DNA from 2 places in the Chryseobacterium sp. MMO-72 genome. Region 1 is predicted to be linked to the other one. Evidence: riboswitches for the same ligand, from Rfam matches in the RefSeq annotation. Region 1 holds a riboswitch; the other holds the start of a gene.
What was found. A riboswitch is a leader RNA that binds a small molecule or an ion and turns the genes downstream of it on or off. The one in region 1 is predicted to bind cobalamin.

Region 1 (3,419 bases):
TTCTGGTGTACAAATTCTACAATTTTCTTGAGCTTTTCTGCCTGTTCGTCATTCCAGATTCCCATACAATGGTTGGTAATTCTTCCGCGCGGTTCTACGCCCGTTGCTTCAAGGATGATTAGTCCGGTTCCGCCCTGCGCTCTGCTTCCGTAATGTACAAAATGGAAATCGTTGGCTAATCCGTTTTCGGAAGAATACATACACATTGGAGACATTACCCAACGGTTTTTCAATTCAACATTTCTGAATCTGATTGGAGTGTATAACATTTTTGATCTGATTTTTTGAAATTTTAAAGAATGAGATAATATTGCCCACTTCATGAAAAAGAAGTAAATTTATCCCCCTTTTTTTAAACCCACAATATATGAAAAAAGAAACTCATATCAGTTACGAATATTTCAACAATAACGCTGAACTGAACGATATAGAAAAAAAATTATTTGCAAAAGCAAAAGAAGCGCGCGAGAACGCTTATGCTCCCTATTCTAACTTTTTGGTTGGCTGTTCTGTGCTTCTGGAAAACGGAGAAATTTATACCGGAAACAATCAGGAGAATGCGGCATATCCTTCCGGACTTTGCGCTGAGAGAACGGCTTTGTTCTGGATCGGGGCAAATTTTCCGTCTGAAAAAATAAAGAAAATCTTTATTGTAGGCGGACCAAAGGAGTTTTCTGAGAAAAATCCACCGATTCCTCCATGCGGATCGTGCAGACAGAGTATTATTGAATATGAAACGAAGCAGAATGAAAATATTGAGCTTTATTTTTCTAATCTGAATGATGAGGTGGTGAAGGTAAATTCTATTAAAGATCTTTTGCCGTTTTATTTTGACGGTACTTTTTTATAGTTAAAATGTTTAAATAATAGAATAGATGAATTCAGGTTGGATTTTCGCAAAGTCGCAAAATTGTTTAAGATAGTGTGCTTTAAGGCGCAAGGATTTTATCTGCGATAAAATTTTATCAGCATTATAAAAGATAATTTTTGATTTTCTCCTTGCTTCTTAAAAGAATAGAAATTTTATCAAACCTTTCACCTTAGCGTTTTCCCAATAAGAATATTTTTATTTTAAAAAGTTTAAACAAACTCTTTACTTCTGTTTGGATTTTTATTTAAGGGAAAGTTTTTAAGAAGGGACTTTCTTTCATCATATGAGATTTTGAATGATGCGTATTTAGAATAGAAGAACACATTAGTATTTAAAAATCTATGATTTTCTTCTTTAATGATGTTTATTTTAAAGTAATTAAATAACCTGCTTAAATTTTTTACCACAAAAGAGGCAAAAGATTTAAACCCTTTAGTTTTTTAAGTTTAGTCCTTCAATGGAAAAAAAAGAGCACATAGGTTTAAAAAATCAAAGATTTTTTCTCTTTGCAGACTTTTGAAATACTTTAAATAATGTCTTTTGTATTCTTTAGGTTAAATTTAAAATTAATTTAAAGAAACTTAAAGTAAGATTTTAATACATTTTAAATAATTCTGGCTAAAAATGATTATTTATTTTTCAATAGAATCTGAATTTTATAAAAACTGTTTATTTTCTGCGGTTTTATTTTCCTAGCCCAGATTGAGCGGCATGTCTGAGCTCTTTTTTTGATTCGGCGGCGGCTTTTGCCGCCGCCGAATCAAAAAAAAGCGAGTAGCGAAAGCTGGAAAAGGCTCCTGAAATTGTTTTTCGTATGTAATGCAACAAATCATTGTTTTATTAAAAAGATACTTAATGGGTATTTTTTTTGTCAATAAATTAAAAAAGTTATCTTTGCAAAAATTTTGGTTTCCATTAATTTGGAATGAAAAGGGAATTGGGCGAAAATCCCAAACTGTCCCCGCAACTGTAAATCGCATATAAGATTTCTACGATAAAACCACTGTGAAAACGGGAAGGTGTAGAAAGCGAAAGTCAGGAGACCTGCCAAAATGTAATCTTAAAAACATTGCTTTCGGAGGAAAAGTAAAATAGGAATGGCTTTAAAAAGATCTTTAGTACTGCTTTTTGCATCATACGGTTGTTTTCTTTACGCGCAGGAGAAAACTATTGACACCGTTTATGTTTTTGACAACCAGATGAATAAGGTAAAACTTTTTCATCCGGTTACTACAATTACTCCCAAAGATATCGAAAAAAACTCCGCGAATCTTTCTGAGACGTTACGTTTTCAGTCACCTGTTTACATTAAGGAAAATGGACGTGGCGCGGTTTCTTCGCCTTCTTTCAGGGGAACAACGGCGCAGCAGACTGCTTTTGTGTGGAATGGAATTAACATCAATTCTGTTCTTTTAGGACAGGGAGATGTTAATAATATCGCGATTTTCGGTTATGATGCGCTTGAAGTGAAAGCCGGCGGCGGAAGTGTGGTTTACGGAAGCGGAGCGATCGGAGGAAGTATTCACCTTAACAATGAACTGAAATTTAATGAGGGGTTTCATGCAACTTTACATAGTGAAGTGGCTTCTTATGAGACGTTCCAGAATTATTTTAAAACTTCTTTCAGCAATGCGGATTTCAGTTTTAAGGCATCCGGAAATTATTTCATCAGTCAAAATAATTATGAGGTTCCTGAAAAGCAGTATATCAACCGAAACGGTAAATATTTTAACGGTACAGCGAACATTGGCTTCAGTTACAAAATTGCCCGAAATCAGAAAATTTCTTGGCAAAGCCAGTTGTATGATGCGGAACAGAATTATCCGATCTTCACGGAAAACGGCAATCGTACGAAATATGCAGCGCAGACTTTCCGAAGCCTTCTTACCCACGATATTAATTCAAAATCGATTTCAAACAGCCTGAAAGCGGCTTACACGGAAGAAAATTTCCAGTATTTCGGTGTTTTTGAAGCTCCTAAAACCAGTAGCGGAACGGGAAAAAATCTGATTTTTAAAGATGATTTCAATTATTTCATCACGCCTAAACTGAATGTTAATGTTATTGGGGAGTATCAGATCAATAAAGGAGAGGGCTATCAATCCAGAATTGAGGATGTAAAGAGAAATATTTATTCTGTTGCAGGATTGTTGAGATATTTCCCTACCCAGAAGCTGAGACTGGAAGCCGGAATCAAGAAGGATTTTATTGAAAATATAGAATCGCCTTTACTCTATTCTTTTTCAGGCAAATGGAAGGTTTCTGACTGGTATAGTTTAGGGACAAGTTTTTCAAAGAATTTCAGATTTCCTTCTTTTAATGATCTTTACTGGAATCCAGGCGGAAATTTGGATCTGAAGGCAGAAACGTCTTTGCAGACTGAAATGAATCACGAATTGACGTTTGGAAAATTCATGTTGAGTCTCACGCCTTATTACATGAAAATAAAGGATATGATTCAGTGGATTCCTACTTCTCTGGGATATTGGTCACCAAGAAACGTAAGAAATGTTGAATCTTATGGTCTTGAGTCTAAAATTGGGTTTCA
Region 2 (3,419 bases), on a different contig from region 1:
CGATAACACCAATACTTTTCAAAAACTGTGAATAGAAAGGTATTCTTACTTCTTTGGCAAAAACTTCCTGAACTTCTGTAATAATTTTCCCAAGTTCTTTTACGCTTTCTTCATCAATATCTGAACTGAAAAGTGTTTTTGCAACAATATTAAAAGTAAGGGTGTGAAAAAAATCATACAGATCAATTTCAGGTTCATCAGGAAAAGAGGTAAAAGCTTTATTTATTTCTTCGTTCATGATAGAGATCAATTCAGCAATTTTAGCTTTACTAAAACCGGGCTGTATAAGTCTCCTTTGTTTCAGCCAGTCTTTACCATTGTTGGTAAGCAGTCCTTTCCCGAGATATTTTCTTAAGGTAACAGACTGGATATCAGATTTAAAATAATTTTTCTGGTTTTGTTTTAAAATATATTCTACGAGTTCCTTATCCTGAGAAAAGATAAAATTCTTATTCGTTAAAGTAGCTTTAAGATAGTAAGTATCTCCTGCAATGGCATGATTTCCACTGATTACTTCCAAGGGATTATTTACTCCGTAAAAAAGAGAATACAGTTTTCGTTTTCCTTTGATTTCTGCAGGATAATTGTAATTTGGCGTCATACATAATATTTAAATAAATGTAATACTAATCTGTGAATTAAAATAGGTTTAAAGTCAAAAGTCTTATTTTTGTACAGCTTTTTTATCATCAATCCCGTAAAATGGATGATGAAATTCTAAACAAAATAAATATGAAGATACAAAAGGAAATCGATTTTATTCTGGCTGTTGATGCCCTGAAAAATGTACAGCGAAGAAATTATAATGCAGATGATTCCAGAAGGGAAAATACGGCAGAACATTCGTGGCAGATTATTATTCTGGCACAGATTCTGTTTCCTTATGCGAAAAACAGAGCGGATATTGATCTTTTGAGAGTGATCAGAATGCTGTCGATTCACGATTTGGTTGAAATTGAAGCAGGGGACACCTTTATATTTGATGAAGCTGCCATGGTCGGAAAATTTGAAAGAGAGAAAGTTTCGGCTCAGAAGATCTTCGGAATTTTGGATGAACCGCTGCGCTCTGAATTTTTTAACCTTTGGCTGGAATTTGAAGAAGAGCAGACTCCCGATGCTGTTTTTGCCTGTGCAATTGACCGCATTATGCCTTTTATCTTAAATTCCCACACTTCAGGAAAGAGCTGGACAGAAGCCGGAGTCACGGAAAAACAAATCAGAAATATGCTGGAAAATGCCATTGTAAGGGCTTCCGATGAACTGGGAGAAGCTTTTCAGATGTTGTTAATTAAAAATCTTGAGACCGAAAAGGTATTGAAATAAAGGTTTCGGCGGGCAAAGCCCGCCGAAACCGCTTTAAAGAACATTTTGAAAATATTGGGTTCCGGCGACCGAAGGTCGCCGGAACCTTTTTATAATATTTGAATTGGCTTCTTAAATTCATCAATCGCTACAAAAGTAAAATCTCCTACAATGGCTCTTTCCCTTTCATAAGAATACATCTGTTCCGTAAAAATTTCTACATTTACTTTCATGCTTGTTTTTCCTACATGAACAACTTTTCCGATTAACTCCACAATCGTTCCTGCGGGGATCGATCTTTTAAAATCAATTTTATCGCTGCTTACGGTTACCACGCGTTTTCTTGCAAATCTTGTTGCTGCAATAAAAGCCACTTCATCCATTAGCTGCATCGCCGTACCTCCGAAAAGAGTATCGTAATGATTGGTTGTGTTCGGGAAAACCGCTTTAAAAATTCGGGTTTCGGATGCTTCAATTCTTTCTTCTGTAGTCATATATCATTATTATTAAAGCGAAATGAAAATATCGGAACAACAGAAAAAGCAGAGACAGAAATCTCTGAGTATCCATTAGATCAATAAACTTCAAATCGCGAAAGTTTTTTTGTTGTTAAGAAAAAGGCAGGTCTCCTGACTTGTAACCTCTTTATTTCCTTCCCATGACCCTGCACAGTGGATTTTTAATAAAGAATTCCGTTACTTACAGTTGCGCGACAGTTCGTGATTTTCACACGATTCCCTTTTAATCTGCAGTTAAGCAAAACCAGTTTCCTGAAAAGTGATAAGCTTATAAAATCTAAAGTCACACTTTTCGATGACAAAAATAATGATTATTGACGAATTATTCAGGAGTTTTATAAATGATCTGGCTTTCAGCTTTTCCCTGCTTGATTGTCCAGATCGTTGTATAGCGGTTTTCGCCCGAACCGTTAATCATATAAAGAAAAATATGATCGTTATCGATAGCGGTTACGCCCACGTTTTCAAAATCCATGGCAGGCTGAAACATATTTTTAATGGCATCTCTTACAAAAACAGAACCTCTTCCGGGTTGCTGAACGCGTACAGATTTTATTTCCATTAAACCTTCCGGCAATTCTTTTCCTACGCCCCAGGCTTTTACCTTATCTATTTTAACGATGTTTCCGTTAGAATCTTTTTCCTGCTTTTTGATTTGTGCATAAGAAGGATAAACATCAATGATAACTTTTGTTCTCTGGTTTCCGGGAATTTTAGGATTGGTATCATCGGTAAAAATCAGAGACTTTCCGTTTTTCGATTTAGAAGGCGTAAATTTTGGTAAATTATCAACGAAAACAATACGGTTTTTATTCACCATTCCTTCCTTGGTGATGCTGTCATATCTTACGAAAGGTTTTTCAGTATCTTCTTTTTCAGGATATTTTATCCAGATCCATTCTGTTTCTCCCGGCGCAGGCTTTTCGTAAATAAAAACATCTCCGGTTTTCATACGGATCTTGTCAATTATTTTTCGGTAATAGTCTTTATGGACACGCACCATGGCATAACCTTCTTCAGCTTTTACCACGCCGAAAGGCACTTTATTCTGTCCCTTCGCAAAAGCAAAAGAAAAAATACTGAACACTGAAAGATAAAAAGCTTTTTTTCCGGAAACCATCATGAAAATTTGTTTGAAAGTTCAAATATATAAATTAAATATTCTTCGGAAGATAATTATACTGCTGTAATTCCTTAAAATCTTTAATCTGCTTCAGATACGAATCAGAAAGCAGATAAATTTCATCTGAAATATCCAAAACCTCCTGATAACGGTGATCTGAAATAATAAATCCCTTATACTGAGACTGTTCTTTGATCAATTTTTGAATTTCAGAAATCATTTTCGGTGATAAAGCGTTAAAAGGTTCATCCAGAAGAACAAATTTCGAATCGGAATAGACCATTAAAATAACCTCAACAATTTTTTTCTCGCCGCCGGAAAGACTTCCTGAAGTTTCATTTAAAAAAGGTTTTAACAAATCTGATGCAATGAGCTGATCTGCATTTTCTTTAGTACAGAAAAGAGAGATCAGGTTTTTTATTTTAATACCTTTCGGAAGAAATGAGTATTGAGGTAAATAAGCAATTCTTCCTTTC

Region 2: it holds a riboswitch for cobalamin, as region 1 does, so the genes downstream of both, WFH39_RS16405 (acyl-CoA thioesterase) here and WFH39_RS15245 (TonB-dependent receptor plug domain-containing protein) in region 1, are expected to answer to the same signal.

The regions. Positions count from the first base shown of each region.
Region 1 covers NZ_JBBCWG010000011.1:145,305-148,723, reverse strand. Annotated here, with positions in the region: gene namA (NADPH dehydrogenase NamA) at 1-269, opposite strand, end outside; gene cdd (cytidine deaminase) at 368-850, shown strand; cobalamin riboswitch at 1,761-1,937, shown strand; gene WFH39_RS15245 (TonB-dependent receptor plug domain-containing protein) at 1,969-3,419, shown strand, end outside.
Region 2 covers NZ_JBBCWG010000013.1:40,457-43,875, reverse strand. Annotated here, with positions in the region: gene WFH39_RS16415 (cytochrome P450) at 1-601, opposite strand, end outside; gene WFH39_RS16410 (HD domain-containing protein) at 733-1,323, shown strand; gene WFH39_RS16405 (acyl-CoA thioesterase) at 1,413-1,796, opposite strand; cobalamin riboswitch at 1,905-2,084, opposite strand; gene WFH39_RS16400 (hypothetical protein) at 2,143-2,943, opposite strand; gene WFH39_RS16395 (ATP-binding cassette domain-containing protein) at 2,975-3,419, opposite strand, start outside.